DNA from 3 places in the Streptomyces sp. NPDC015130 genome. Region 2 is predicted to be linked to each of the others. Evidence: riboswitches for the same ligand, from Rfam matches in the RefSeq annotation. Region 2 holds a riboswitch; each other region holds the start of a gene.
What was found. A riboswitch is a leader RNA that binds a small molecule or an ion and turns the genes downstream of it on or off. The one in region 2 is predicted to bind cyclic di-AMP.
Positions count from the first base shown of each region.

Region 1: linked by a shared signal. The riboswitch ahead of ACF08F_RS17810 (peptidoglycan DD-metalloendopeptidase family protein) and the one ahead of ACF08F_RS36315 (transglycosylase SLT domain-containing protein) in region 2 are both predicted to bind cyclic di-AMP.
Region 3: linked by a shared signal. The riboswitch ahead of ACF08F_RS31645 (M23 family metallopeptidase) and the one ahead of ACF08F_RS36315 (transglycosylase SLT domain-containing protein) in region 2 are both predicted to bind cyclic di-AMP.

Region 1 covers NZ_JBIBVC010000007.1:364,782-374,974, forward strand. The annotation lists gene hpnH (adenosyl-hopene transferase HpnH) at 1-578, shown strand, start outside; gene ACF08F_RS17790 (aspartate aminotransferase family protein) at 589-1,974, shown strand; gene ACF08F_RS17795 (helix-turn-helix domain-containing protein) at 2,041-2,670, shown strand; gene ACF08F_RS17800 (DUF6126 family protein) at 2,706-2,861, shown strand; gene ACF08F_RS17805 (tyrosine-protein phosphatase) at 2,895-3,716, opposite strand; cyclic di-AMP (ydaO/yuaA leader) riboswitch at 4,078-4,267, shown strand; gene ACF08F_RS17810 (peptidoglycan DD-metalloendopeptidase family protein) at 4,272-5,246, shown strand; gene ACF08F_RS17815 (SGNH/GDSL hydrolase family protein) at 5,408-6,202, shown strand; gene ACF08F_RS17820 (STM4011 family radical SAM protein) at 6,189-7,070, opposite strand; gene ACF08F_RS17825 (STM4012 family radical SAM protein) at 7,080-8,429, opposite strand; gene ACF08F_RS17830 (STM4013/SEN3800 family hydrolase) at 8,426-9,247, opposite strand; gene ACF08F_RS17835 (STM4014 family protein) at 9,298-10,193, opposite strand, start outside.
Region 2 covers NZ_JBIBVC010000028.1:47,836-58,028, reverse strand. The annotation lists gene ACF08F_RS36355 (DUF6629 family protein) at 1-96, shown strand, start outside; gene ACF08F_RS36350 (hypothetical protein) at 127-348, shown strand; gene ACF08F_RS36345 (peptidylprolyl isomerase) at 475-975, shown strand; gene ACF08F_RS36340 (type B 50S ribosomal protein L31) at 1,163-1,411, opposite strand; gene ACF08F_RS36335 (SpoIIE family protein phosphatase) at 1,563-4,163, opposite strand; gene ACF08F_RS36330 (alpha/beta fold hydrolase) at 4,367-5,131, shown strand; gene ACF08F_RS36325 (hypothetical protein) at 5,353-5,949, shown strand; gene ACF08F_RS36320 (alpha/beta family hydrolase) at 6,049-7,344, shown strand; gene ACF08F_RS36315 (transglycosylase SLT domain-containing protein) at 7,526-8,428, opposite strand; cyclic di-AMP (ydaO/yuaA leader) riboswitch at 8,433-8,616, opposite strand; gene ACF08F_RS36310 (hypothetical protein) at 8,983-9,639, shown strand; gene ACF08F_RS36305 (phosphocholine-specific phospholipase C) at 9,647-10,193, opposite strand, start outside.
Region 3 covers NZ_JBIBVC010000019.1:142,120-152,312, forward strand. The annotation lists gene ACF08F_RS31625 (CobW family GTP-binding protein) at 1-258, shown strand, start outside; gene ACF08F_RS31630 (DNA topoisomerase (ATP-hydrolyzing) subunit A) at 293-2,755, opposite strand; gene ACF08F_RS31635 (M16 family metallopeptidase) at 2,937-4,289, shown strand; gene ACF08F_RS31640 (M16 family metallopeptidase) at 4,316-5,683, shown strand; cyclic di-AMP (ydaO/yuaA leader) riboswitch at 5,907-6,070, shown strand; gene ACF08F_RS31645 (M23 family metallopeptidase) at 6,083-6,865, shown strand; gene ACF08F_RS31650 (GntR family transcriptional regulator) at 7,117-7,800, shown strand; gene ACF08F_RS31655 (HPr family phosphocarrier protein) at 8,032-8,313, opposite strand; gene ACF08F_RS31660 (GNAT family N-acetyltransferase) at 8,489-10,193, shown strand, end outside.

The DNA of each region.
Region 1 (10,193 bases), on a different contig from region 2:
ACGAGGCGGTGGCGGCCATCAAGGAGGCCAAGCGGCGCGGCTTCCGCGTCACCACCAATTCGACCTTCTTCAACACGGACACCCCGCAGACCATCATCGAGGTGCTCAATTTCCTCAACGACGACCTTCAGGTCGACGAAATGATGATCTCGCCCGCCTACGCCTACGAGAAGGCCCCCGACCAGGAACACTTCCTCGGCGTCGAGCAGACCCGGGAACTCTTCAAGAAGGCCTTCGCGGGCGGAAACAGGCGCCGCTGGCGCCTCAACCACTCGCCGCTCTTCCTGGACTTCCTCGAAGGAAAGGCCGATTTCCCCTGCACGGCCTGGGCCATTCCCAACTACTCGCTCTTCGGCTGGCAGCGCCCCTGCTATCTGATGAGCGACGGCTACGTCCCCACGTACCGCGAACTCGTCGAGGACACCGACTGGGACAAGTACGGCCGCGGAAAGGACCCGCGCTGCGCCAACTGCATGGCCCACTGCGGCTACGAACCCACCGCCGTCCTCGCCACCATGGGTTCCCTCAAGGAGTCCCTGCGCGCGATCCGGGAGACCGTCTCCGGGAGCGACGGGTGAGGTGGCCGGCATGAGCGGCGAGTTCGACCTGCGGGCGCTGCTCGCCGAGCGCGGCGGCGAGCGTTACGAGCTGCACGCCAGGTACCTCAACCACCAGCTGCCGCGCATGCTCCACACCATCGGCTTCGACAAGGTGTACGAGCGGGCCGAAGGTGCCCACTTCTGGGACGCCGACGGCGTCGACCACCTCGACATGCTCGCCGGCTTCGGCGTGATGGGCCTCGGACGGCACCACCCTGTCGTCCGCAAGGCCCTCCACGACGTCCTGGACGCCCAGCTCGCGGACCTCACCCGCTTCGACTGCCAGCCCCTGCCGGGACTGCTCGCCGAGCGGCTGCTGGCCCACAGCCCGCACCTCGACCGCGTCTTCTTCGGCAACAGCGGCACCGAGGCCGTGGAGACCGCCCTGAAGTTCGCCCGGTACGCCACCGGGCGGCCCAGGGTCCTCTACTGCGCCCACGCCTTCCACGGGCTCACCACCGGCTCGCTCTCCGTCAACGGGGAGCGATGTTTCCGGGACGGCTTCGAGCCGCTCCTGCCGGACACCGAGATCGCCCTGGGCGACCTGGAGGCCCTGGAGCGGGAGCTGCGCCGGGGCGACGTGGCCGCCTTCGTCGTGGAGCCGATCCAGGGCAAGGGCGTCCACGAAGCGCCGCCCGGCTTCCTGCTCGCCGCCCAGGAGCTGCTGCACCGGCACGGCGCGCTGCTGATCGCGGACGAGGTGCAGACCGGCCTCGGCAGGACCGGCGACTTCTACGCGTACCAGCACGAGGCCGGGGTCGAGCCGGACCTCGTCTGCGTCGCCAAGGCGCTCTCCGGCGGCTACGTGCCGGTCGGGGCCACCCTCGGCAAGGACTGGATCTTCAAGAAGGTCTACTCCTCGATGGACCGGGTCCTCGTCCACTCGGCGAGCTTCGGGGCGAACGCGCAGGCCATGGCGGCCGGGCTCGCCGTCCTGTCGGTCATGGAGGACGAGGGCACGGTCGCCCACGCCCGCCGGATGGGCGAGCTGCTCTCGGGCCGCCTCAGGGAGCTCGTGCCCCGCTACGAGCTGCTGCACGAGATCCGCGGGCGCGGTCTGATGATCGGGATCGAGTTCGGCCGGCCGTCCTCGCTGGGGCTCCGCGGCCGCTGGACGATGCTGCAGACGGCCCGCAAGGGACTCTTCGCGCAGATGGTCGTCGTGCCGCTGCTCCAGCGGCACCACATCCTCACCCAGGTCTCCGGGGACCGTCTGGAGGTGATCAAGCTGATCCCGCCGCTGGTCGTCGACGAGACGGACGTGGACCGGTTCGTCACGGCCTTCACGGCGGTCATGGACGAGGCCCACGGCGGCGGCGGGCTGATGTGGGACTTCGGGAGGACCCTGGTGAAGCAGGCGGTCGCTCAGCGTTAGCGCGAAGGTCTTTGCCTCTGGGGCAAGAAACTTGCCTCAGAGGCATGATCCTGGCGCAATGGACACATGGACCACGTCCCCGGGGAGATCTCCCCGGACACCGCCACCCCCGGCGTCCTGCCCGACGTCGCCCCGCAGCTGCGGGCCCTGCGCCGCCGCCGGGGACTCACCCTGGAGGCCGCCGCCCAGCGGGCCGGTCTCTCGCCGGCCCACCTCTCCCGGCTGGAGACGGGGAACCGGCAGCCTTCGCTGCCGATGCTGCTCGGCCTCGCCCGTATCTACGGTACGACGGTCTCCGAGCTCCTGGGCGAGGCACCCCCCGAGCGGGACCCCGTCGTCCGGGCCGGCCGCTCCGAGCCCGTCGAGGCCGACGGCTGGATCTACCGGCAGGCCGGCGGCGCCGGGCGGGCGCTCCAGTGCCTGCGCGTCCACGTGCCGTACGCCACCCGGGCCGACATCGTGCGGGTCCACCCCGGTGAGGAGTGGATCCACGTCCTGGAGGGGCGGGTGCGGCTCGCGCTCGGCGAGGCCGTCCACGTCCTCGATCCGGGGGACAGCGCGCACTTCGACTCGCTGACCCCGCACCGCATCGGCGCCGCCACCTCCGGCGGGGCCGAGCTGCTCTTCGTGCACACCCTGCTGCAGAGTCCCGTCGCCGAGCTGTGCCTCGGGGACGGAACGCCGCACCGGCGCTGAGACCGCGTGATCCCGTCCGAGAAGAAAGGCACGACATGTCCGAGAAGTCCGTACCGGTCACCGGCGAAGAGCGCGGTGAGGGCAAGTTCCCCAAGGGGCTCGTGCTCCGCCTCTTCGCCTACCTGATCGCCGGTCACCTCTTCGCCGGCTTCCTCTACCTGCTGTTCATGCTGGGCGGCCAGAACCGGTAGGGGTCAGGGCCCGGGGGCCCTGACCCGGCGGGGTCACGCCTCGGTGAGGAGGCGCTCCCGCAGCCGCTCACGGGTCTCGGGGGCCAGCTTGAGCCCCTCCGTGAGGTAGGTCTCGACCGATCCCCAGGTCGCCTCGATCGTCTCCAGGGCGGCCCGCAGATACTCCACCCGCGCGTCGAAGAGCGGGCTCAGCAGCTCCATCACCTCGGGCGACATCGCGTCCGCGGCGGTGGAGCTGCGGCGCACCTTGTAGCGGCGGTGCGGGTCGTTCGACTTCACGTAGTCCGCCTCGATCGCCTCGCGCTCGACGCCGACGGCGAGCAGGGTGATCGCGATGGAGAGGCCGGCGCGGTCCTTGCCCGCCGCGCAGTGCATCAGGGCCGGGACGCTCTCCTCGGCCATGGAGTGCAGGATCCGGCTGTGCTCCTCGGTCCGCTCGACCACCATCTTCCGGTACGAGTCGGACATTCGGGTCGCGGCCTTGCCGTCCCCCAGGATCTCCCGCAGCTGCGCTATGTCGCCGTCGCGCACCAGCTTCCAGAACTCCTTGCCGTCGGCCGGGTCGTTGAGGGGGATGTTCACGTTCCGCACGCCGGGCAGTTCGACGTCCGCGCCCTCGACCTTGCGGTCGGCCTCGTTGCGGAAGTCGAAGACGGTGTGCAGGCCCAGAGAGGCGAGGAAGGCGGCGTCGGTCTCGGTGGCGTGGGCGAGGTGGCCGCTGCGGAAGAGCCGGCCGGGTCGCACGGCGCGCCCGTCCGTCGTCGGCAGGCCGCCCACGTCCCGGAAGTTGCGGACCTCGGCCAGCTCGGGTTCGTTCGCTTCGGTGGGCGGGACCTGCGGCAGCTGCTGCGTCACGGATGCTCCTGGGGGGTCGTCGTTCGGGGGCCCGATGCGAGATCGGTTCCTGGGGCAATCATCCAGGTGGGGCGGGGTCGGCGCACCCCCTCGGACGGGAATGGGCGATCTGTCCGAAATTGACCGTTAGGTCGAACGCGCCCTGGTTGAGGGCGAGATGGGCGCCGGCGCGTGAGCAGGGTCATAGAAGTGACGGATCGTGGCCGAGGGCCCGGAGCAATTTCCGTACGGAAAAGGGAAATCGAGGGACCGTCATCGACGGAGGGTGACCGGAATTCCGGACGGAATGCGGCCCCTGTAATGCCGGTGGAAATCTGCGGCTTGTTCGCTCCGACCCCGCTCGTCTAGCGTCACCGTCAATCCGGTCGGACCGCCGAATCCTGCCACCGTCCGGAATCCGCACTCATCCCATGTGTGGCAGGAGCGGGGGACCCAGGAAGTACGCCGGTCCCGCGACAACAGGACGGCTCGGGGTGAAGCCGCGTGGACACGCGGCCGGACATCTCCAGTCCGAACCCGACAGCTCACCTCGTAGGCGCCGGAGAGGAATTCGCCATGCCCGCGAAGGGTAAGCACCGCCGTCCCAGGATCAACCCGCTCACGCGTGGACTCGTCGCCGCCGGTACCGGAGGCGCCGTCGTCGCGCTGCCGCTCCTCGGCGCCACCGGAGCCCACGCCGCCGAGCAGGCCGCCCCGGCCGCCGTCCCCGCCCAGGCCGTCGTCGCCCAGGCGAAGGCGCCCGCCGCCCTCCAGGCCGCGCCCGCCGCCGCGAAGGCCGCGCCGAAGACGTACTCCGTCGTCAGCGGCGACTACCTGTCGAAGATCGCCGCCGAGCACCACCTCGCCGGCGGCTGGCAGAAGCTCTACGCGGACAACCGCCAGGTCGTCGGCGAGAACCCCTCGCTGATCCTTCCCGGCATGAAGCTCACCCTCGGCGCGAAGAACACCGCCGCCCCGAAGAGCGCCGCGCCCAAGGCCGCCCCGAAGGCCGCGCCCAAGGCCGCCGCGAAGGCCGCCCCGAAGAGCGGGTCGACGCAGGGCTCCGGCGACGAGACCCGCGCCTCCCGCAGCAGCCAGCGCGCCGCCGCCCCGGCCGCCGCCGTGCAGTCGGACGCCGGCTCCTCGACCGGCTGGGTCGCCCCCGTCAGCGGCGGCATCTCCACCCCGTACCGCGCCTCCGGCTCCATGTGGTCCTCCGGCTACCACACCGGTGTCGACTTCATCGCCTCCTCCGGCACGACCGTCCGCGCCGTCGGCGCCGGCAACGTCGTCTCGGCCGGCTGGAGCGGCGCCTACGGCAACGAGGTCGTCATCCAGCACGCCGACGGCACCTACTCGCAGTACGCCCACCTCTCCTCCCTCTCCGTCTCGTCCGGCCAGTCCGTGACCGGCGGCCAGCAGATCGGCCTGTCCGGCTCCACCGGCAACTCCACCGGCCCGCACCTGCACTTCGAGATCCGCAGCTCGCCGAGCTACGGCTCCGACCTGGACCCGCTGGCGTACCTGCGCCAGCACGGCGTCTCCATCTGACGTACCTGCTCACCCGCGTGGCCCGGCACCCCTGTGCCGGGCCACCGGTGTGCCCGGCCTATTCCGGCTTGGCAATTTCTTTATCGGTGGCATATGTCACCCACCGTCAACCCCTCCTTACGGTCGCGTAGGTCACATCCGAAAGGGAAGGATGTGCTCCCGTGGCAGACGATTCGAGATCAAGAGACAAGAACGCATTCGGGTCGTACGCGGCGATCGGTGACAGCTTCACCGAGGGCGTCGGAGACCCCGGCCCCGACGGGACGTACGTCGGCTGGGCGGACCGCTTCGCGGTCCTGCTCGCCGACCAGCTGCCGGAGCACGACGACTTCCGCTACGCCAACCTGGCCGTACGCGGACGCCTGCTCGACCAGATCGTGGCGGAACAGGTCCCCCGGGCGAAGGAACTCGCCCCCGACCTGGTGACCTTCTGTGCCGGCGGCAACGACATCATCCGGCCCGGCACCGACCCCGACGACGTGGCCGAGCGCTTCGAGCGCGCCGTCGCGGACCTCACCTCCGCGGTCGGCACCGTCATGGTGACCACCGGCTTCGACACCCGCGACATCCCCGTGCTCAAGCACCTGCGCGGGAAGATCGCCACCTACACCGCGCACGTCCGGGCCATCGCGGACCGCTACGACTGCCCGGTCCTCGACCTGTGGTCCCTCCGGTCCGTGCAGGACCGCCGGGCCTGGGACGACGACCGGCTGCACCTCTCGCCCGACGGCCACACCCGGGTCGCGCTGCGCGCCGCCCAGGTCATCGGCCTGCCGGTGCCCGCGGACCCGGACCAGCCCTGGCCGCCGCAGCCCCCGCGCGGCCCGCTTGAGGTGCGCCGCGACGACATCCACTGGGCCAAGGAGTACCTCGTGCCCTGGATCGGACGCAGGCTGCGCGGCGAGAGCTCGGGCGACCACGTCGAGGCGAAGCGCCCCGACCTCATGCCCCTCTGAGGAGATCCCCTCCGGGGGACGGCGGCCCGCCGGCCGGGATCCGCTCCAGGACCCCGCCGGCGAACACGTCGTACAGCGGCAGCGTCTCCAGATGGACGTAGCCGATGTGGCAGTCGCAGACGGCGAGGGGGCAGGCCCGGGGGCGCAGCGCGGCCCGGTACGAACCGTCGTACAGGTTTCCCAGCTCGGCCTTGACGAAGTGGCAGCGCCGCACCGTCCCCTCGCCGTCCACCGAGACCACCGACTCGCCGGTGCGGCACGGCAGCCCCGCCGAGCGGTGCGGCCGTCTGCTGTACGGGAAGAGCGGATCGATCCCCGTCCACTCCTCGGCCTCCGCGTCCGTGTACGTGTGCCCCTCGGCCGCGTTCACCCAGAGGTAGACGTGCGGAGGCAGGGCGGCGCGCAGCCGACGGGCGTCCTCCCGGTGCTCCGGCAGGCCGACCACGCCCACGCTGAACCGGACGCCCCGGTCCGCCAGCTCGCGGCACTTGCCGAGGAACCGCTCGTACGGCGTCTGGCCCGGGTGGTACGTGCACCAGAGGGCGACGGTCTCCGGGTCCGCCTCCGCCAGCCAGTCGGTCCGGCAGCTCAGATTGGTCTGGATCGCCACCCGCTCGACGTGCGGCAGCCGCGACAGGTCGACCAGCGCGCGCCGGTACCAGGAGCGCACCAGGCCCTCGCCCCACGGGGTGAAGAGGATCCGCAGCCGGTCGCCGGTCTGCGCGGCGGCCCAGCCGGTGAACCGGTCGAGCGCGGCCCGGTCCGCGCGCAGCTGCTCACGGCTGTCCCGGCGCTTCGCGAAGGGGCAGTACGGGCAGTCGAAGTCGCAGGAGGAGAGCGGGCCGCGGTAGAGCAGCGTCAGATCCACGGCCGCCGCCTACTTCGGCTCGTACGCGGCCATGGCGGCCCGCACGTCCGGCGAGAACAGCTCGGGACCGAGCCCGTCCGAGTGGGCGAGCCCCTCCGGCGAGAGCCGCAGCAGCCCCGCCGGGGCGTCCGCGTCGAGCCAGCCGAGGGCCTCGAAGAGGGCCAGCTCCGCGGGGAAGTCCGTGAACGGGGAGGAGCCGAACCGCTCCTCGTACCCGGCGACCGGCATGCCCTCGGCCTGGAGCAGCGACTGCAGCAGATGGCGGCGGCGGGCCTCCTCCGCGTCGACCCACCGGCCCACCTCGGCCCGCGAGAAGTCCTCGCGCTCCGTGTAGGCGTCGATGATCGAGCGGATCTCGCGCATGTCGACCGCGTAGTCGAAGGAGTAGTGCAGCGCCGAGGTGTACGAGCGTGCCCCGCAGCCCAGCCCGATCATGCCGTCCGTCTGGCACGCGTAGTCGTCGGGGCCGAGGGGAGCGGCGTCCGTCCGCCGGAACATCCGCATCGACACCTGCTCGTAGCCGTGGGCGAGGAGGTGGTCCCGGCCGTACCGGTAGAGCCGCAGCCGCTGCCCGTCCCACTCCAGGTCCGCCCGCCGCCGGTCGGCCGGGGAGATCCGGCCGAGGCCGGTGAGCGGCCGGACGTACAGCGGGTAGAGGTACAGCTCCTCGGGGCGCCAGGCGAGCGCCGCGTCGAGCGAGGAACGCCAGGACAGATCGGTCTGGCCGTCGATCCCGTAGATGAGGTCGATGTTGAGGACGGGGACCCCGGTGTCCCGGATCCGGCCGAGGGCCGCCTCGACGTCCGCGCGGCGCTGCGGCCGCACGGCGGCCCGCGCCTCCGCCTCCACGAAGCTCTGCACCCCGATGCTGAGGCGCGTCGCGCCCCGCTCGGCGAGGAGCGCGAGCCGGTCGGCGGTCGCGGTCGAGGGCGAGGTCTCGACGGAGAGCGGCACCGCCCGCAGATCGACGCCCGTCCGCTTCTCGGCGATGTCGCAGAGCCGCTCCAGCTCGGCGGCGGTGAGGAAGGTGGGCGTGCCACCGCCGAAGGCGGCCGTGGCGAACCGCACCGGGTCCGCGTCGCCGAGCGCCTCGCGGACCGCGGCGGCCTGCCGGTCGAGGGCGTCGAGGTAGCGGGTGGTCAGCTCGTCGGGGGCGCCGATGCGGGTGAAGAGGTTGCAGAAGCCGCAGCGGACCTCGCAGAACGGTATGTGCGCGTAGAGGGAGAGGGCGTCCTTCGGCTGGTCCCGCCAGAGCTCGGCGAGGGTGGGAGCCGGGGCCGGGAGGGGGCGGTACGCCGTCTTGTGCGGGTAGGCGTACACGTAACTCCGGTACGGACGCGGGGTCGTGAGGTCGCTCATGCCGCGGCCTCCTGCTCCGGGCCCGCCAGCTCGAACTGCGCGTACGGCACGGTCCACACGACCTCGTGGCCGAGCCGGTGACCGGTGTGGCCGTCCTCGCCGTAGGCGGTGCCGTGGTCCGAGCAGACGATCGCGAAACAGGGCCGCCGGCTGCTCATGGCGGCGAAGAGCCGTCCGATGTGCCGGTCGACGTATTCGAGGGCCGCCGCGTGCGTGGCCCGGGAGTCCCCGGCCTCGCGGGTCGCGCCGGGCAGATGGAACCAGTTGGGCTGGTGCAGCGCGGAGACGTTGACGAAGAGGAAGAGCCGCCGCTCGTGAGGGAGCGCGGCGACGACCTCCTCGGCGCGGGTCACCTGGGACTCGAAGGAGGTCGGGGAGGCGACGCCGAAGGACGGCTCCCAGTGGCTCTCCTGGAAGAGGCCGGGGAGGACGGAGCCGAGGGGCGGCTGCTTGTTGAAGAAGCCGACGCCGCCGACGCAGACCGTCCGGTAGCCCTCGCCGGCGAGTGCCGAGACGAAGTCCGGGGTGTCGTGGACGAAGGTCCCGCCGGCGGTCGACTCGCTGCCCGCGAAGCGGGCCGCGAAGAGCCGCGGGTGCGGTCCCGGGCTGTCCGGGGTCGGCAGGAAGCCGGCGAAGATCGCCTGGTGGGAGGCGTACGTGAAGCTGCCGGGCGCGTGCCGCCGCTCCCAGACCCCGCCGGGCAGGTGCCGGGCCAGGTTCGGGATGCGCCCCTCGGCCGCCAGCTCGGCCGCCACGTCGTGGCGCAGCGTGTCGAGGGTGACCAGGAGCAGGTCGTGGCTGCCGACGATCGCGTTCATGTCGGGCTGGTTCACGTGGTGCTCGTTCCTGTGGTGCTCGTTCGTGGTGTTCATGGGGTGCTCGGTCGAGAGCCGTGGGGGGCCGCCGTCGCGCGGCCCGCTCCGGGGAACTGCGCGGCGACCTGCGCCGCGTACGTGTCGAGGCCCTCGGCGGTGCCGCCCGGCAGGCCCGTGAGCCCGGGCAGCAGATCACCGAAGGCGTTGACCTCGCCCACCGCGAAGCGGCGCCAGCCGGTGGCCGGCAGCAGATCGACGCCCACACACCGGGTGCCGGGGAAGGCGGCGGCGGCCCCCTCGCACACGCCGAGCGCGTCCTCCCACCGTGCGCCGGCCGAGCCGATCGCGGCCCGGGCGGCGGCGAGATCGCCCCGGGCACCCCCGAGGTGCAGATTGGTCATCGGGGAGCGGCTGGTACGGACGACGGCATGGGTGGCCCGGCCGTCGATCACCACCACCCGCAGGTCTGCCGCCCGGCCGTCCTGCGTGGCCTTCGGCAGCCACCGCTCGACGTGCAGCCCGTCGGGCGCGAGGGCGTCGACGATCGCGGCGATCTCCCGCTCGCCCGTGTAGCGCCGCACCCGCAGGGAGTTGAAGAGGCGCCCGTCCGGACCGCGCTCCACCGAGGTCGTCGCCTGGATCCGGCCCGCGCCGTTCGACTCCACCGCGAGGACCCCCGAGGCGGAGGAGCCGTGCGCGAGCTTCACGAACACCCGCCGGAGCCCGGCCGTGCCGAGGAGCGACCGCAGGTCCTCCCAGCCGCCCACGGCCGGGGCGGCGGGCCCGGAGGTCGGCGACTCGGGCACCGGCACACCGGCCCCCCGCAGCCGGCCGTGGCTCAGCCGCTTGTCGAACAGGAGGGCCAACTCACGGGGGTCGTCGACGAGCACGGCCCCCGCGTCCCCGACCGTCTCCGCCAGTTCCGCGACGGCGGCGGTGAAGTGGGCGT
Region 2 (10,193 bases):
GCGCTGCTGTGGAGCGCGGAGTTCGTCTCGACGTGGTGCGCCCTCGCGGCCGTCGCGTCGCTGGTGATCCTGGCCTGGGTGCGAAGTCGGGCGTAACCCCTCGGCGCCTCAGCAGTTGACCAGGGCATGAAGAAGCGCAGCATGCTCGCCATCGCCTCCCTCGCCGCAGGCGTCGTCACCGCCCTCGTCACCCCGCCGCCGCAGGCCAGCGCCGCGGAGAGCCCCCTCGGCGGCGCCACCGGCCTCCTCCAGGAGGACCAGGGCGTCGAGACCGTCACCCAGACCGTGGAGACCGTCCAGGGAGCCGGGAGCGCCCTCCAGACGCCGAAGGCCGGCGGACTGCTCTGACCTCCCGCCCGGACCGTGGCCTCCCGTGCCCCGCGCCCCCTCGGTGGCGCGGGGCACGGTCGCGTCGCGACACGGGAGGAGGTGGCCCGTGCGCGCGCCGTGCGTGAGTAATGACAGGATGTCCCCATGAGCGACAACGTTTACTTCGACATCACCATCAACGGCGAGGACGCCGGCCGGATCACCTTCAAGCTCTTCGACGACGTCGTCCCGAAGACCGCGCAGAACTTCCGCGAGCTGTGCACCGGTGAGCACGGCTTCGGCTACGCCGGCTCCCCGTTCCACCGCGTCATCCCGCAGTTCATGCTCCAGGGTGGCGACTTCACCCGCGGCAACGGCACCGGCGGCAAGAGCATCTACGGCGAGAAGTTCGCGGACGAGAACTTCAAGCTGAAGCACGACCGCCCGTTCCTGCTCTCGATGGCCAACGCCGGCCCGAACAGCAACGGCTCGCAGTTCTTCATCACCACGATCGTCACCGACTGGCTCGACGGCAAGCACGTCGTCTTCGGCGAGGTCGTCGAGGGCCAGGACCTGGTCAAGAAGATCGAGGGCCTCGGCTCCCGCTCCGGCGCCACCAGCGCCGACATCAAGGTCTCCGCGTCCGGCCTCGTCGCCAAGGCCTGAGCCCACGCTTGACCTGAGGCCCGATCAGCGGCGCTGATCGAGGACCTCTGCGGAGTACGGGCGGAGGGCCCGAGGCCCTCGCTCACCCGCGCGGCGGGCAGGGGAGCGCCGTCCACAGGACGTGCCGCTCCCCGCCCGGCCGACGCGGCCACGCGCCGGTTTCCCGGACGGGACCCGGCGCGGTGGATCAACTCTCCTCGCCGAAGCGGCGCTCGAACTTCGCGATCCGGCCCTCGGAGTCCACCGTCCGCGCCTTTCCCGTGTAGAAGGGGTGGCTCTCGGAGGAGATCTCCACGTCGACGACCGGGTACGTCTGCCCGTCGTCCCACTCGATCGTCCGCTCGCTGGTCGCGGTGGACCGGGTCAGAAACGCGTACCCCGCCGACCGGTCCCGGAAGACCACGGGTCCGTACTCGGGCTGCTTGTCCTGCTGCACGTGTCCTCCTCGGGCTTCCGCCCCGACTCGTTCGCCCCGACGTGATCGTCTCGGCTCGTCCGGCCTGATCCGGCACGGCACCCCCAGCCTCCCCGGGCCCGTCCCGGCCGACCAGCGCCACGGGACCGACCGGGTGACGCCGCACCGCCGCTCAGCGGGTCTGCGGCCAGCGCGCCGCGAGGAGCAGCGCGATGTCGTCCGGCCGCGCCGTGGCCTGCCGCGCCTCCCGGATCAGCCGGTCCGCAGCCTCCGGGAGCGCCATCGAACCCGTCGAGGCGAGCGCCTGCCGCAGCCGCTCGATCCCCTCGTCGATGTCCGTGCCGGGCCGCTCGACCAGCCCGTCCGTGAACAGCGCGAGGACGTCCCCCGGCGCGAGCCGCAACCGCGTCACCGGGTACGAGGCGCGGTCGTCGACCCCCAGCACCACCCCGCCCGCCAGCTCCACCAGCTCCGTCGTGCCGTCCGGGCGCAGCAGCAGCGGCTGGGGGTGTCCGGCCCGCACCGCCCGCACCTCGCCCGAACCCGGGTCGAGGAGGACGTAGCAGCAGCTCGCGAACTGGCCGGGATCCAGGTCGATGAGGAGCCGGTTGGTGCCCCGCATGACGTCCTGCGGCCGGTGGCCGCCCAGCGCGAAGGCGCGCACCGCGCTGCGCAGCTGCCCCATCGTGGCCGCGGCCGCCACCCCGTGCCCCTGGACGTCGCCGATCACGAGCGCCAGCCGGTCGTGACCCGTCTCGATCACGTCGTACCAGTCGCCGCCCACGTCCATGCCCTCGGTGCCCGGCAGATAGCGGCCGACCGTCTCCACCCCGGCCCGCACCGGCAGTTGGTGCGGCAGCAGTGCGTCCTGGAGCCCCCGCGCGACCGCCGACTCCGTGTCGTACCGCTGCGCCCGGGACAGTGCCTGTGCGATCAGGCCCGCGAGGGCGGTGAGCACGGTCCGTTCGTCCGCGGTGAACGTCCGCGGGCGGTCGAAGCCGAGGATGCAGGAGCCGACGGGCCGACCCGAGGCGATCAGGGGCAGGAAGGCCCGGGCTCCCGTGTGGGTGTCGAGCGGGAGCCCCGGGTACGCCGTCCTCAGCTGGTCCATCGACTCGAAGAAGAGCGGCCGGCCCGTCGTCAGCGTCTCCACGCCCGGCATCCGGGAGTCCAGCGAGACCCCGTCGAAGGGTTCGAGGAAGCCCGGCGGGAAGCCGGTCTCCCAGGCGAGGTACAGGCGCCGGTCGCTCAGCAGGTAGATCGCCAGCTGCCGTCCGCCGAAGGCCGGCAGCAGCTCCTCGGTCACCACGGCCGACACCTGGCGCGCCGTCACGGCCTCCGAGAGGGCGATGGCCAGCGCCACCGGCCGGTAGAGGGCAGCCGCCCGGTCGCCCTCGTCCCCGATCCCGTCGTCCGCCTCCCGGTGCGGACGGTCAGGAAGCTCCGCCCCGTCCGGCCCGTCGGCACCGGGCGCCCCGTCCGGGCGGCCCGGCGCCGTGCCGGGTGCGGACCCCGTCGGGTCCTCCTCCGGGACGAGGACCATGGTCACGCCGTCCCGCCCGGGGTGCAGCGAGACCGTGAGCCACCGGCCCCGCTCCGGACGGGCCAGGAAGCGCACCGGCTCGTCGGAGAGCAGCGCGGCGCGCAGCTGCTCCTCGTGGAAGGGGAGGCCGAACCAGGGCAGCGCCTCCCACAGGGGCCGCCCCGCGAGCGCTCCGCGCGGCCGGCCGAGGAGCCGCTCCGTGCGTTCGTTGAGGTACGTGATCCGGCCCAGCCGGTCGATCGCCAGGATCGCCCGGGGCAGCCGGTCCGTCGCGTCCGAGCCGACCAGGCCCGTGCCCAGGTCGACGAGCGTGCCGGTGAGGTGCCCGCCTGCACGGGGCGGATTTCCGGCCTCCTGCGCGTCCCGCCGGGCCGTGGCGGTCACCTCCAGGAGGTGCAGGCCGCCGTCCGGGCCCTTCAGCCGGATCCTGCGCACGGCGGGCCGACCGTCCTCGCCCGTCGCCTGCAGCGCCGCCGCCCACAGCGCGTACGCGTCCTCCGCGTCCAGCCGCGAGGTGAGCACCTCGATCGAGCAGGGCGAGGTCACCCCGGCCCCGAGGATCTCCCGCAGCCCGCCGTCCATGCTGACCGTGCCGGAGTCCAGGTCCCAGTCGAAGGAGCCGAACCGCACGGGCGGAGCGTTGCCGGTGGAGAGCTGTACGCAGATGGGGTCACCGTTCCACTCGGCCGCGGTCCCGTGCGCCGTGAGGGCGGCCAGGTTCTCGCCGAGCCGGACGGCGGCGCTGGTCATCCGGGCCCGGTCGCGCGCGCTCACCCCCTCGCCCCGTCTCGGCGCCCGCAGCACCACGAGGACCCCGAAGCGCTCGCGGCCCGCGACCACGGGCGCGTACAGCGAGGCGAACGGGAACGGCAGGCTCGCCACCAGCTGGGGGAACCGCCGCATCGCGTCCTCGACGTCGTCGAGGTGGACGGCCTGCCCCGAGCGATGGACCTCCGCCACCGGGAACGGCCTGTTGGTGTGCATCCGCCACCAGGGACGGAACAGCGGCCCGGGCAGCCCCACGAGGATCGCGAGCCGCAGCAGACCCGGTGTCTCCGACCGCATGTACACCCCGCCCGCGTACCCGCCGACCGACTCGACGGCCCGCAGCGAGGTGTCCGCGAGGGCTCGTGTCAGCGCGCCCGAAGCGGGCCCGTCGGCAGTCCCGTACCCGGACGGACGCCCGGTACCGCCCGCCGGGCCGGGGCCGGACGTGCCGTGCGAGGTCACACAGCCAGGATGCCCCTGCCGTGAAAGGCGCCGCATCTCGGGCACGGCGCGTGAGACCGCCCGAGCGCCCCGTTCGCGCCCCGTGCGCACCCCGTGTCCGTCCGGCCTTGTTGACCACACGCGCTCGTCCCGTCACACTCGGTCGTCGACCATGGGCGCCGCCGCGGACGCGCGGCGCCACCACCTCGCTGCCAGGGGGCACGATGACGGGCCGGGTTCTTCCGTACGACGTTCAAGGCGAAGGCCCCGGCCGGGCCCTCGTCCTCCACAACTGGTTCGGCGACCGCACCAGCTTCGCCCCGCTGCGGGCCCATCTCGACGACACCGCCGGCACGTACGCCTTCGTCGACTGCCGCGGCTACGGCGAGGCCCGCGACACCGAGGGCGCCTACACCATGGAGGAGGTCGCCGCCGACGCCCTCGCCGTCGCCGACGACCTCGGCTGGGACTCGTTCTCCGTCATCGGGCACTCGATGGGTGGCAAGGCGGCCCAGCTCATGCTCCTCGACGCGCCCGACCGCGTCCGCTCCCTCATCGGCATCTCACCGGTCTCCGCCGCGGGATTCCCGCTCGACGGGGAGACCTGGGAGCTGTTCGCCGGCGCCGCCGGGTCCCCGGCGAACCGGCGGGCGATCATCGACAACACCACCGGCGGCCGGTACGACGACTCCTGGCTGAGCGCCCTCGTCGACCGCTCCGTCAGCCGCTCCTCGGAGACGGCGTTCCGCGCCTACCTGGACTCCTGGTCCAAGCCCGACTTCCACGAGCGCGTCCGCGACAACCCGACCCCCGTGCTCCTCGTCGTCGGCGCCCACGACCCGGCGCTCGGCAGCGAGGCGATGGAGGCGACCTGGCTGCGCTGGTACCCGAACGCGCGCCTCGAAGTGCTCAAGGACGCGGGCCACTACGCCCCCGAGGAGACCCCGCAGGCCCTCGCCGAGGCCATCGAGGCATTCCTCGCCGCCTGACGGGACCGGCCTGGCCGCCTGACGGGACCCTTCGGGCCGCCTGACGGGACCGGTCGGGCCGCCCGACGGACTTGCCGCGCCGGGAACGACCCCATCCGAAGGTCGACGCGGTCCGCGACTTTCGAGGACAGCGGCGGACCGCCGCCGCATCGGATCATCGTGCTCTCATCCCCACGGGACGGTCACCGACCGACCGTCCAGGAACGGCAGGAGCACCACCGATGGGCCTCGCACAGTCGCAGCACCGCTTCCTGGTGCGGCAGAAGGTCACCCTGATGGCCAACCGCTACCTGGTGCACACCATGGGCCCGGACGGGGAGGAGGGAGAACTGGTCGCCTTCGCCCACCAGAAGCGGATGGCCTTCAAGGAGCACGTCACCTTCTACACCGACGAATCCATGCGTCAGGTCCTCTTCACCTTCCGGGCCCGGCAGGTGATCGACCTCGGCGCGACCTACGACGTCCACGGGGCGTCCGGCACGCGGCTGGGCGGCTTCCGCAAGGACTTCGGCCGGTCCCTGCTGCGCAGCACCTGGCACCTGGAGCGGGAGGGCGAGCCGCAGGAGACCACCGGGCAGGAGCGGAACGCGACCGTGGCGATCCTGCGGCGCGGCTGGGAGTTCCTGCCCTTCACGGAACTGCTCCCCTTCGTCGTGCCGTACCACTTCGACTTCGCCGAGGCGGGACGGCACGTCATGTCCGTGGAGAAGCGCCTCTCGGTCGTCGACAAGTACGTCGTGGACATAGCCGACGCGGCGCTCGACCGGCGGCTCGCGATAGCCCAGGCCGTCGCCCTGGACGCCCTGCAGTCGCGCTGACCTGTCCCGTCGCGGCGAGCCGTCTACCCTGGAGAGACGGGCAGGGCGGCGCACACCGTTCCTCCCGCGCCCGGGCCGCGTGCGGAAGGGCGGCGGACCATGGACTTCAGCGATCGCACCGACGCGGGCCGCCGGCTCGCCGCCCGCCTCGGCCACCTCAAGGACCAGGACGTCGTGGTCCTGGGGCTCCCGCGGGGCGGCGTACCGGTGGCGGCCGAGGTCGCCGACGCGCTCGGCGCGCCCCTCGACATCTGCCTCGTGCGCAAACTGGGGGTGCCGGATCAGCCGGAGCTCGCGATGGGCGCACTGGGGGAGGGCGGGGTGCGGGTCCTCAACGAGCGGGTGCTGCGCGAGACCGGCGTGGGCGAGCGGGACCTCGCGGCCGTGGAGGAGCGCGAGCACGTCGAGCTGGAACAGCGCACCCGGCGCTACCGGGGCGACCGTCCGCCCGTTCCGCTCGACGGCAGGACGGTCGTGGTCGTGGACGACGGGCTGGCCACGGGCGCGACGGCGCTGGCCGCCTGCCGGGTGGTCCGCGCCAAGGGTGCCGCACGGATCGTCCTCGCCGTCCCGGTCGCCCCGCCCGGCTGGAACGCCCGCCTCGGGGGAGAGGCCGACGAGACCGTCAGCGTCCGTGAGCCCGACTTCTTCTACGCGATCGGCCAGTTCTACCGCGACTTCACGCAGACGTCCGACGAGGAGGTGCTCGACTGTCTCGCCCGCGGCCGGGCCGCGCGCGGCCCCGTCGTGCGGGACACGGACGTCCGCATCCCGGCGACCGGTGCCACTCTCGCCGGGCGGCTCGCCGTCCCCGACGGCGCGACCGGCATCGTCCTCTTCGCCCACGGGAGCGGCAGCAGCCGGCACAGCCCGCGCAATCGCGCGGTCGCGGATGCCCTGAACCAGGCGGGGCTCGGGACGCTGCTGTTCGACCTGCTGACCGAGGCCGAGGCCACCGACCGGGCACGCGTCTTCGACACCCCGCTGCTCGCCGGACGGCTGACGAGCGCCACGGAGTGGCTGGCCGGACGTCCCGAGGGCGGCGCGCTGCCGCTCGGCTACTTCGGGGCGAGCACGGGCGCGGCCGCCGCCCTGTGGGCGGCGGCCGATCCCGCCTCCGATGTCGCCGCCGTCGTCTCGCGCGGCGGCCGGCCCGACCTGGCGGGCGAGCACCTGGCCCGGGTGCGGGCCCCGACCCTCCTCGTGGTGGGCGGCCGGGACGCGCTCGTCCTGGACCTCAACAAGCGTGCGCAGGCCCTGCTGCGCTGTGAGAACCGGCTGACCCTCGTCGCCGGCGCCACTCACCTCTTCGAGGAGCCCGGGGCCCTGGAAGAGGTGGCGGAGCTGGCCACGGACTGGTTCGCCGAGTGGTTCGGGCGTCGCGAGGTCCGTTGACGTCCTAGGGCGTGTTGCGAAAGTCCCGCCTGCCCGACGGCGTCTGGCACGCACGCTCGCCGCGTTGTCGGGATCACCCCGATACATCCAGTATCGGGGCGACCCTCCGCCTTGCGATCGCACGCACCAGACGCCGTCGGGCCCGCCCTTCGGGCGGCCGGCGCTACTTTCGCAACACGCCCTAGTAGGGGCCGTTGACGTTGTCGATGGAGCCGTAGCGGTCCGCCGCGTAGTTGCAGGCGGCCGTGATGTTGGCGACCGGGTCGAACAGGTCCGTGGACGTGCCCGGCACGTGATAGGCGTCGAAGGTCGGCTGGATCACCTGGAGCAGGCCCTTCGACGGGGTGCCGGCCGCGGCGTTGGAGTCCCAGTTGTTGATGGCCAGCGGGTTGCCGGAGGACTCGCGCATCACGTTGCGGAGGATGCCGTCGTACGAACCGGGGATGCCGTTGCGGGCCATGATGTCCAGCGACTCGCGGATCCAGCCGTCGAGGTTGTCGGCGTACCGGGCGGCGGCGACCGGTGCGGCCTGGACGGCGGGCGCGGCGGCGGAGGCACCCGAGACGGCGGCCGGGGCGGCGGCGCGGCGCTCGGAGCGGCTCGCCCGTTCGGCCGACGCGGAGCTCTTCTTCGGAGCGGTCTTCGGCGCGGTCTTCTGGGCGGTCTTCTTCTGCGCGGCGGCGGGCGCGGGGGCGGACTTCGCGGAATCCCGACGAATCGTCAGTTCCAGACCGGGGTGAATGAGTGACGGATTGTCACCCACGGCGGACTTGTTGACCCGGTAAAGAGACTTCCAGCCGCCCTGAATTCCCTTCTTCTGGGCGATCAGGGAAAGCGAGTCGCCGCTCACCACGGTGTACGTGCGCGCGGCTGCGGGGGCCGAGGGAGCGGCGGCCGGCGCGGCGACGGGCTGTGCGGCGAAGGGCTGCGCGACGGCCTGCGGAGCGGCCGAGACCGTCTCGGCGCCGGCCGTGGCGGGGATGACCAGCGGAAGGGCCAGGGCGACGCCGCCCGTGCCGGCGAGGGCGAGGCCCCGGGAGACGGTGCGGTGTCGGGGGCGGCGGTGCTTACCGTGTGCAGGCATGACGGATTCCTCTCCGGCGCCTGCGGGGTGAGCTGTCGGGTTCGGACGGGAGATGTCCGGCCGCGCACACGCGGCTTCACCCCGAGCCGTTCCGGAATCCGGACCGGCGAATTCGTGGGTCCCCCGCTCCTGCCGTCGGGTGAAAGGGAGGTGTTTCGAACGGCGGCAGGATTAGGCGTTCCGCTCGAATGGGGGTGACCGTAGGCCAGCATTGCGGCGGATAACAAGAGGATCAGTTCGGCCGCTCATGGAATTGGATCTCCGAATTCGGAGAATTCAAGATCGACCTGACCGCGGCCCCGGTGAACTTCCAAGTGCGGTACGGCCTGCGGGCGTGCGGCCGTCCGACGGGGGCCGGGGAAAGTGAACCGCGTCACCACGAGAGCAATGTCCGAATATGGGCTGTAATTCCGTTGGTAAGTAAATGGGTGGAAATTGGCCCCGGTGAGCCGTTCGTCCGCGTCGGGGTGGAAGGGGGCGAGTCGGGTGCGCAAAAGTCGCAAACCAGACATTCATCTTGAAAGATGGAGGCACCCGACACAGGAGTCATCCGCATGCCGACCCCCTCCGCCCCGCTCAGCCCGGACGCCCTCGACCGCGAGGCCGCCGCTCTCTTCGAGAGCGCCACCTGGCAGCGGATCGTCACGGACTGGACCACCCCCGCACCCGCCCCCGCACCCGCCTCTGCTCCGGTCCCGGAGGCCGCCCCTGTGCCCGCACCCGGCCGGCCCGCACCCGCCGACTGGAGGGCCCTGCTCAGCGTGCCCGTGGACCGGCTCGTCTCCGACGCGCTTGACGCGCTGCCGCCGCCGGCCCCCACCGGACGCACGCTCCCCGGCCGGATCGGAGCCGTGCTCCCGGACCGTCTGCACGCCTGGCGCCGGATCGGCAGCCCCGAGCTGCGCCCCTCGGTCCACCTCGGCTACGCGCGGCTGGTGCTCACCGAATGGGGCTGGCAGAACGCCCCGTACAAGCTGCGCGACGTGCGGGGAGCGCGCTGCGTCTGCGGCGCGCTCCTCGCCGCCCACCGCCTCGGCTACGGCAGCGCGGACACCATGAACGAGGCGGCGGCCTGGATCATGGCCGAGCTGCGGTCGCAGGGGTGGCGCGAACTGATCGGTCCCTGGAACCGGGCCCCGGGCCGGACGGCCGCCGAGGCGCTGGGCCTGCTCGACGCGACGATCCGCCGCGCCGAGCAGGCCGGCCGGTGAGCGTCGGTCAGCCGGTGACGCTCGGCGACCCGGTCTCGATGTGGCCGGTGTACCGGCGCGACCAGGTCCCGTCGATGTCGGCGAGGATCGTGAAGTCGTACCAGCCGTTGTTGTGGGCCACCGCGTTGAAGAAGTCCTCGCGGCTGGAGTTCGCCGGGACCGTGTACGTCCACGGCCCGTCCGTGCGGTAGGCGTTCGAGCGGATCGTGAACGTCACCGGTCCGGCCGAGGCGTTGGTCATCCTGAACCACAGGGCCGTCCGGCCCGTTCCCGACTCGGGCGCGAACCGGGCGGCGACCTCCACGGCCTTGCCCGCCTTCGAGGCGTCGCCGATGAACCGCCGCAGGAAGCGGTTGGGGCCCATCATCGAGATGTCGTACTTACCGGAACCCGAGCCGAGGCCGATGTTGAAGTAGTCGGAGGCCGTGCCGCCCGGGTCGACCGTGTACTGCCAGGCGGCCGTGTCGCGGTGCTGGTGCGGGTGGATCGAGAAGTGCGCCGCCCGCTCGGCCTCCGCCCCCTGGTTCGTCATCGAGAACCAGGCCAGGATCTTG
Region 3 (10,193 bases), on a different contig from region 2:
GCCGACCCGGACAACCGTTACGCGGTCCACGCGGTCGGCCGCTTCCTGCGCTTCTACCCCGAGCCGTGGCCCGCGGGCGTGGAGCGGCTCACCCAGCTCGTCCTGATCGGCTCCGGCGTCGACGCCGCGGGGCTGCGCAAGGAGCTCGCCGGATGCGAGCAGAACGGGCCGCAGGACGCCCCCGACGAGCACAGCATGTGGGGCGTCCTGCGGTACGTGCGCCAGAGCGGGACGGACGAGGAGCCGGACGAGGGCTGAGCCCTTCCCGGCCCGGCCCCCGCCCCGCCCGTCGTCAGTTCGCCGGAGGGGAGGCCAGCACGTCCACCGGCTGCGGCAGCGGCGCGCCCGAGCCGTCGCGGCGGGGGTCCACCTCGGGCAGGGGCACCGGAGTGCCGTTCTTCTGCGCGGCCCGTGCCGGGGTGGCGCCCGCCCAGGCCAGGATCAGGACGTCCTCGCCCTTCAGGAACCGCTGGCAGCGGACACCGCCCGTCGCGCGGCCCTTGCGCGGGTACTGGTCGAAGGGGGTCAGCTTCGCCGACGTACCCGTCGAGGAGTCCAGTGTGCCCGTGGAGCCCGCGACGGTGAAGACGACGGCGTCCGCCGCCGGGTCGACCGCCGTGAACGAGAGCACCTCGGCGCCCGCGGTCAGCTTGACGCCCGCCATGCCGCCGGCCGGCCGGCCCTGGGGCCGTACCTGCGCGGCCGGGTAGCGGAGGAGCTGGGCGTCGGAGGTGATGAACACCAGGTCCTCCTCGCCCGTCCGCAGCTCGGTCGCGCCGACGATCCGGTCGCCGTCCTTGAGGGTGATGACCTCCAGCTCGTCCTTGTTCGCCGGGTAGTCCGGGACCACGCGCTTCACGACGCCCTGGAGCGTCCCGAGCGCGAGGCCCGGGGAGGACTCGTCGAGCGTGGTCAGGCAGACCACCGACTCGTCCGCCTCCAGGGACAGGAACTCCGAGAGCTGCGCGCCGCCCGCGAGGTTGGGGGTGGCCGCGGTGTCGGGGAGCTGCGGCAGGTCGATGACCGCGATGCGCAGGAGCCGGCCGTCCGAGGTCACCGCGCCGACGTCGCCGCGCTGGGTGGCGGCCACCGCCGAGACGATCAGGTCGTGCTTGGTGCGCGGCGCGTCCGGGTCGGCCGGCGGCAGCTCCGCCGTCGCCGTACGGGCCAGCAGTCCCGTCGAGGAGAGCAGGACCCGGCACGGGTCGTCGGCGACCTCCAGCGGTACGGCCGCGACCGGCGCGCCCGCCGATTCGAGCAGGACCGTCCGCCGGTCGGTGGCGAACTTCTTGCCGACGGCGGCCAGCTCCGCCGAGACCAGCTTCCGCAGCTCCGCGTCGGAGTCGAGGATTCCGGTCAGCTCGTCGATCTCGCCGTTGAGCCGGTCGCGCTCGGTCTCCAGCTCGATGCGGTCGAACTTGGTGAGGCGGCGCAGCGGCGTGTCCAGGATGTACTGCGTCTGGATCTCGCTCAGCGAGAAGCGCTCCATCAGGCGCTCCTTGGCCTGGGCGGAGTTCTCGCTCTCCCGGATGATCCGGATGACCTCGTCGATGTCGACGAGCGCGACGAGGAGGCCGTCGACCAGGTGGAGCCGGTCGCGCTTCTTGGTGCGGCGGAACTCGGAGCGGCGGCGGACGACCTCGAAGCGGTGGTCGAGGTAGACCTCCAGGAGCTCCTTGAGGCCGAGCGTGAGCGGCTGGCCGTCCACGAGCGCCACGTTGTTGATGCCGAAGGACTCCTCCATCGGCGTCAGCTTGTAGAGCTGCTCCAGGACCGCCTCCGGCACGAAGCCGTTCTTGACCTCGATGACGAGGCGCAGGCCGTGGTTGCGGTCGGTGAGGTCCTTGACGTCGGCGATGCCCTGGAGCTTCTTGGAACCGACCAGATCCTTGATCTTGGAGATGACCTTCTCGGGGCCGACCGTGAACGGCAGCTCGGTCACGATGATGCCCTTGCGGCGGGCCGTGACCGTCTCCACGGTCGCCGTGGCGCGGATCTTGAAGGAGCCGCGGCCCGACTCGTACGCGTCCTTGATGCCGGACAGTCCGACGATCCGGCCGCCGGTCGGCAGGTCGGGGCCGGGCACGAAGCGCATCAGCGTCTCGAGGTCGGCTCCGGGGTGCCGGATCAGGTGGCGGGCCGCCGCGATCACCTCGCCGAGGTTGTGCGGCGGCATGTTGGTCGCCATGCCGACCGCGATCCCGGAGGCGCCGTTGACCAGCAGGTTCGGGTAGGCGGCGGGCAGCGCCACCGGCTCCTGCTCCTGGCCGTCGTAGTTCGGCGAGAAGTCGACGGTGTCCTCGTCGATGGACTCGGTCATCAGCAGCGCGGCGGGGGCCATGCGCGACTCCGTGTACCGCATGGCGGCGGGCGGGTCGTCGTTGCCGAGGGAGCCGAAGTTGCCATGGCCGTCGACGAGGGGCAGCCGCATGGAGAAGGGCTGCGCCATGCGGACCATGGCGTCGTAGATCGACGCGTCGCCGTGCGGGTGGAGCTTGCCCATCACCTCGCCGACGACGCGGGCGCACTTGACGAACCCGCGGTCGGGGCGGAGGCCCATCTCGCCCATCTGGTAGACGATGCGGCGCTGGACGGGCTTCATGCCGTCGCGGGCGTCGGGGAGCGCGCGCGAGTAGATCACCGAGTACGCGTACTCGAGGAAGGAGCCCTGCATCTCGTCGACGACGTCGATGTCGAGGATCCTCTCCTCGTACGCGTCGTCCGGCGGCGGTGTCTTCGTGCTGCGGCGGGCCATCGCGGCTGCGGCTCCTTCACCAACAAGGTTGATCTGACGCGGACCATTGTGGACCGTGCCACCGACAACGCCGACCGCGACCCGGAAGAGGGACATCTGGAAGGGGCGGGAACTTCGCGAGGTGTCGGCGCGCTTGCATACAGTGGCAGGACTTTTTCACATCGCGATCGAAGGGACGTACATGCCCATGGGTCACACGGCCACGGCCGAGGCCGGCTCCGGCGGCCTGACAGCGACCGAGCACCGGTTGGCGAACGGCCTGCGCGTGGTGCTCTCGGAGGACCACCTGACCCCGGTCGCCGCGGTCTGCCTCTGGTACGACGTCGGTTCGCGGCACGAGGTCGAGGGCCGCACGGGCCTCGCCCACCTCTTCGAGCACCTCATGTTCCAGGGCTCGAAGCAGGTCCACGGCAACGGGCACTTCGAGCTGGTGCAGGGCGCGGGCGGCTCGCTCAACGGCACGACGAGCTTCGAGCGCACCAACTACTTCGAGACCATGCCCACCCACCAGCTGGAGCTCGCGCTCTGGCTGGAGGCCGACCGCATGGGCTCGCTGCTGGCGGCCCTGGACGACGAGTCCATGGAGAACCAGCGGGACGTCGTCAAGAACGAGCGCCGCCAGCGCTACGACAACGTGCCGTACGGCACGGCCTTCGAGAAGCTGACGGCGCTGGCCTACCCGGAGGGCCACCCGTACCACCACACGCCGATCGGCTCCATGGCGGACCTGGACGCCGCGACGCTGGAGGACGCGCGGAACTTCTTCCGCACGTACTACGCGCCGAACAACGCGGTGCTGTCGGTCGTCGGCGACATCGACCCGGCGCAGACGCTCGCCTGGGTCGAGAAGTACTTCGGCTCCATTCCCTCCCACGACGGCAAGCGGCCCCCGCGCGACGGCTCGCTGCCCGACGTCATGGGCTCGGAGCAGCGTGTGGTCCTCGTCGAGGAGGTCCCGGCGCGCGCGCTGATGGCCGCCTACCGGCTCCCGCACGACGGCACGCGCGAGTGCGACGCCGCCGACCTGGCCCTGACCGTCCTCGGTGGTGGCGAGTCCTCCCGTCTGCACAACCGCCTGGTCCGCCGGGACCGTACGGCCGTCGCCGCCGGCTTCGGCCTGCTGCGGCTCGCCGGGGCGCCCTCGCTGGGCTGGCTGGACGTCAAGACCTCCGGCGGCGTCGAGGTCCCGCAGATCGAGGCGGCCGTCGACGAGGAGCTCGCCCGCTTCGCCGCCGAGGGCCCGACGCCCGAGGAGATGGAGCGCGCACAGGCCCAGTTGGAGCGGGAGTGGCTCGACCGGCTCGGCACCGTCGCGGGCCGCGCCGACGAACTGTGCCGGTTCGCCGTGCTGTTCGGCGACCCGCAGCTCGCCCTGACCGCCGTCGACCGGGTCCTCGACATCACCGCCGAGGAGGTGCGGGCGGCCGCCGAGGCCCGGCTGCGCCCCGACAACCGCGCGGTGCTCGTCTACGAGCCGGTGGCCACCGAACAGAGCGAGAGCGACAGCGACGAGGGAGAGGGAGCGGACCAGTGACCGACGCTGCCGTGTCTTTGACGAGCATGGACTTCCACCCGCAGCCCGAGCCGGGCGTCGCCAGGCCCTGGGCCTTCCCGGCCCCGGACCGCGGCTCCCTGGCCAACGGCCTGACCGTGCTGACCAGCCACCGCCCCGGTCAGCAGGTCGTGGCCGTGGAGCTCTTCCTGCCGGCCCCGCTGGACGCCGAGCCGGCCGGTCTCGACGGCGTCGCCACGATCATGGCCCGGGCCCTCTCCGAGGGCACGGACCAGCGCGACGCCGAGGAGTTCGCGGCCGAGCTGGAGCGCTGCGGTGCCACGCTCGACGCGCACGCGGACCACCCGGGCGTCCGGGTCTCCCTCGAGGTGCCCGTCTCCCGGCTGCCCAAGGCGCTCGGGCTGCTCTCCGAGGCGCTGATCGCCCCGGCGTTCCTGGAGACCGAGATCGAGCGCCTCGTGCGCAACCGCCTCGACGAGATCCCGCACGAGACGGCCAACCCGGCCCGCCGCGCCGCCAAGCAGCTCTCCAAGGAGCTCTTCCCGGCCGATTCGCGGATGTCCCGGCCGCGCCAGGGCACGGAGGAGACGGTCTCCGCGATCGACGCCGCCGCCGTGCGTGCCTTCTACGAGGCGTACGTCCGTCCCGGCACGGCCACCGCCGTGGTGGTGGGCGATCTGACGGGCGTCGACCTGGACAAGGTCCTCGCCGAGACGCTGGGCGCCTGGACCGGCGAGCCGGCCGAGACGCTCGCGATGCCGCCGATCACCGCCGACGACACCGGACGGGTCGTCATCGTGGACCGTCCCGGCGCGGTGCAGACCCAGTTGCTGATCGGCCGGATCGGTCCGGACCGCCACGACAGCGTCTGGGCGGCCCAGGTCCTCGGCACGTACTGCCTCGGCGGCACGCTGACCTCCCGCCTCGACCGGGTCCTGCGCGAGGAGAAGGGCTACACGTACGGCGTGCGGGCCTTCGGGCAGGTGCTCCGCTCCGACGCCGAGGGGAACGGCGCGTCGATGCTCGCCATCAGCGGCTCCGTCGACACCCCCAACACCGGCCCGGCACTTGACGACCTGTGGAAGGTGCTGCGGACGCTCGCCGCGGAGGGCCTCACGGACGCCGAGCGCGAGACGGCCGTGCAGAACCTGGTGGGCGTGGCACCGCTCAAGTACGAGACGGCCGCCTCGGTCGCCGGGACGCTCTCCGACCAGGTCGAGCAGCACCTCCCGGACGACTACCAGGCCCAGTTGTACGCGCGCCTCGCCGAGACGGGGACGGTCGAGGCGACCGCGGCCGTGGTCAGCGCCTTCCCCGTGGACCGGCTCGTCACCGTGCTCGTGGGCGACGCGGCGGAGATCGCCGAGCCCGTGCGGGCGCTCGGCATCGGTGAAGTCACCGTGGTGACCGGCTGATCGCACGCGCCGACCGCCGGGTCGCACATGCCGACCCGGCGACGGAAGGCCTCGACGTCACGGTTTCGTCGAGGCCTTCCCGTTTGTCCGGATTGCGGGCAAGGGTGGTCGTCTGCCCTGTGGCATGTCTTACAAACTGACGCGTCTGTTTGCCGATTGACAGACGATCCGCATAGCGTCGGTCCGTCTGTTCGTCAGTTGTACGCGCCGCACTCGCGGCAGCGGACAGTCATCGCCGAGTCCCCGTCAGGCGCGAGCCTGGGGAGCCGGGGACCCACACAGTCCCTGGGGTGAATCGGGCGCCTTCGTCTCGTACGGAGGGGCTCGTAGGAGACCTTCCTGCTCCGAACCCGTCAGCTAACCCGGTAGGCGAGAGGGAAGGAAAGGATCAGCCTCTACATGGCGTTCACCCGTGCCACCGGGAAGCATCGTGGTCCGAGCCGGATGGCGCGCCGCAGCGTGGGCATCGCCGGCGTCGCGACGCTCGCCACCACCGGCGTCATCGGAACCCTCGCCTCCCCGGCGCTCGCTGCCGACGCGGACAACCGCTCCGCCGAGGACACCGGCCGCATCAAGGTGATCACCGAGGACTCGATCGCGGACCGGATCGACGCCCAGGCCGCCGCCCAGGAGCAGGAGGCCTTCGAGGCCGTCGCCAAGGAGAAGGCCCAGGCGGAGGCCCGCGCCGAGGCGAAGCGCAAGGCCGAGGCCCGCGCCAAGGAGGTCCGCGAGGAGCGCGAGCGCGCCGCCCGCGAGGCCGAGCGCCGCCGCCTCAACTCCTTCCAGCTCCCCGTGGCCGGCTCGTACGTGACCACCGGCTACAAGACCGGCGGCTCGCTCTGGTCCTCCGGCAGCCACTCCGGCATCGACTTCCACGCCTCCTACGGCAGCTCGGTCGTCTCCGTCGGCTCCGGCACCGTCGTCGAGGCCGGCTGGGGCGGCGCGTACGGCAACAACATCGTCATCCGGATGAACGACGGCACGTACACCCAGTACGGTCACCTCTCGTCCATCGGGGTCTACGTCGGCCAGACCGTCGAGCCGGGTCAGCAGATAGGCGTCTCCGGCTCGTCCGGCAACTCGACCGGCCCGCACCTCCACTTCGAGGCACGCACGGGATCCGACTACGGCTCGGACCTGAACCCGATCTCCTACCTCCGCGCCCGCGGCGTCAGCCTCTGACACCACGTCGATCGCGTCGCAAAAGCCCCGGCTCGTACTGAGCCGGGGCTTTTTCGTCGACCGGGCGACCGAAATGTATGAGCCTGGATTCCATGCGGGCATCGGAAATTCCGGCCCGCTGCAATAGAGTCACGGAACAAGCTCGGAACAGGCTCGGAACGAGTACGGGACGAGCACACGAAGAGCACGGGACGGACGCAGAACAGGCGTCACCCGAATTGTCTCTCGCGGACCAAAGGCGGAGGTCGGACATGCGCGTTCCCGCGCAATCGGTGTGCACGGCGATCCGGGACGACATCGTCTCCGGTGTCTTCGAGCGGGGTGGGCGGCTGACCGAGGAGCAGCTCGCCCGTCGCTACGGGGTCTCCCGTGTCCCGGTCCGCGAGGCCCTGCGCACCCTGGAGTCCGAGGGTTTCGTCGTCACCCGCCGGCACGCCGGCGCCCATGTCGCCGAGCCCACCGAGCAGGAGGCGGCCGATCTCCTCGACATGCGGGCCCTGCTCGAACCGCTCGGCGCCGCCCGCGCCGCGCAGCGCCGCACCGAGGCCCATCTGAAGGTGCTGCGCGGCCTGGTCAGGCTGGGCCAGGAGCGGGCCAGGCGCGGCCAGGGGGAGGATCTGCGCTCGCTCGGCGGCTGGTTCCACGAGACGCTGGCACAGGCCTCCGGCAGCCCGGCTCTGACGGCCCTGCTCACCCAGCTCCGGCACAAGATCACCTGGATGTACGCCGTCGAGCAGCCGGCCCACCCCGTGGAGGCCTGGTCCGAGCACGGCGCCATCGTGGACGCCGTCGCGCGCGGCGACGCGGAGCGGGCCAGGGCGCTGACGGCGCTGCACGCGGAGCGCTCGCTGGCACTGCACCGGCTCAAAGGGTCGGAGCGCGGCCGTGTGAGGGTTTCGCAACATGTCGTCAACACGGCGAGCGGTCAGAATTAACGCGCGCACCGTATACAAAGAAGAGGAATTCGACGGAGCTGCTTCGCGCTGCCCGGAATTACGCGGAAGTCGGCCCGGGAAACGCAGGATCCGGAAACCGGGTCGAGATCCCTCGGGAATCCTCGGGAATCCGGTTCGGGAATCCGGCTCGGAAATCCGGCCCCGGAAACGCGAGAACCGCGGCCGCCGGGATTCCGGCAGCCGCGGTTCTCGTCGTACGGGAAGGCGGGGTCAGACGGTCTCGGGGAGCTCGTCGAGACCCTCGGCCACCAGCTTCGCGAGGCGGTCCAGCGCGGCCTCGGCGCCGTCGGCCTCGGAGGCCAGGACGATCTCCTCGCCGCCCTGCGCGCCCAGGCCGAGCACCGCGAGCATCGAGGCGGCGTTCACGGGGGTGCCGTCGGACTTGGCGATCGTCACCGGAACGCCGGAAGCCGTGGCGGCACGGACGAAGATGGACGCGGGGCGGGCGTGGAGGCCCTCGGCCCAGCCGACGTTGACGCGGCGCTCAGCCATGGTGTTGCCCTTCAAGTCTCAAGCGGGTTGTCTAGACCAGTCTCTCACGGGATGCGCGGTGCTCCTACCGACCTTCGGCCCGGACCGCACCGTCCTTCGGCCCTCCCCACCTTGCACGGCAGGCACCCGCCGCGCGACCGGTGCCCGTGCCGTGCACCGGCCGTAGGCTGGCCCCATGCAGAGCGCGTCGGAGCAGTCGGAAGCGGCGGATCGACCGGCACCACCGGCACCACCGGAGCACGCCTATCCCGACCACTGGGAGGCGGACGTGGTGCTCCGGGACGGCGGCACCGCGCGCATCAGGCCGATCACGGCCGACGACGCCGACCGGCTGGTCAGCTTCTACGAGCAGGTCTCGGACGAGTCGAAGTACTACCGCTTCTTCGCGCCCTACCCGCGGCTCTCCGCCAAGGACGTCCACCGCTTCACCCACCACGACTTCGTCGACCGGGTGGGCCTCGCCGCTACCGTGGGCGGCGAGTTCATCGCCACCGTCCGCTACGACCGCATCGACGAACGCGGCATGCCCGCCTCGCACCCGGCCGACGAGGCCGAGGTCGCCTTCCTCGTCCAGGACGCCCACCAGGGGCGCGGAGTCGCCTCGGCCCTCCTCGAACACATCGCGGCGGTCGCGCGCGAGCGGGACATCCGGCGGTTCGCCGCCGAGGTGCTCCCCGCCAACAACAAGATGATCAAGGTCTTCACCGACGCGGGCTACACCCAGAAGCGGAGCTTCGAGGACGGCTCCGTCCGGCTCCACCTCGACCTCGAACCGACCGACCGCTCCCTCGCCGTCCAGCGCGCGCGGGAACAGCGCGCGGAGGCCCGGTCCGTCCAGCGGCTCCTCAACCCCCGCTCCGTCGCCGTCGTCGGCGTCGGCCGCACCCCCGGCGGCGTCGGCCGGACCGTCCTCCGCAACCTCCTCGGCGCCGGCTTCACCGGCCGCGTCCACGCGGTGAACGCCGCGCTCACCGACGGCCCCGCGGAGCTCGACGGCGTCCCGGCCCACCCCTCCGTGGCGGCCATCGGCGAGCCCGTGGACCTGGCGATCGTCGCCGTCCCCGCCGAGCGCGTGCCGGAGGTCGTCGCCGACTGCGGCGAGCACGGCGTGCTCGGCCTCGTCGTCCTCTCCGCCGGATACGCCGAGAGCGGCCCGGCCGGCCGGGAGAGGCAGCGCCAGCTCGTACGGCAGGCCCGCTCGTACGGGATGCGGATCATCGGCCCCAACGCCTTCGGGATCATCAACACCTCCGAGGACGTCCGGCTCAACGCCTCCCTCGCCCCCCACATGCCGGCCGCGGGCCGGATCGGACTCTTCACCCAGTCCGGCGCGATCGGGATCGCCCTCCTCGCCGGTCTCCACCGGCACGGCGCGGGGCTCTCCTCCTTCATCTCGGCCGGGAACCGCGCGGACGTGTCCGGCAACGACTTCCTCCAGCACTGGTACGACGACCCGGGCACGGACGTCGTCCTCCTCTACCTGGAGTCGATCGGCAACCCCCGGAAGTTCACCCGGCTGGCCCGGCGCACCGCCGCGGTCAAGCCGGTCGTGGTCGTCAAGGGAGCCCGGCACAGCGGCAGCGCGCCGCCCGGCCACCGGGTGCCCGTCACCCGCATCCCGCACGCCACGGTCTCCGCGCTGCTGCGCCAGGCCGGGGTGATCCGCGTCGACACCGTCACCGAACTCGTGGACGCCGGACTGCTCCTCGCCGCCCAGCCGCTGCCCGCCGGGCCGAGGGTCGCCATCCTCGGCAACTCCGAGTCGCTCGGCCTCCTCACGTACGACGCCTGTCTGACCGAGGGGCTGCGCCCGCTGCGCCCGCTCGACCTGACGACGGCCGCGGGCCCGGCGGACTTCCGGGACGCGCTCGCGGCGGCGC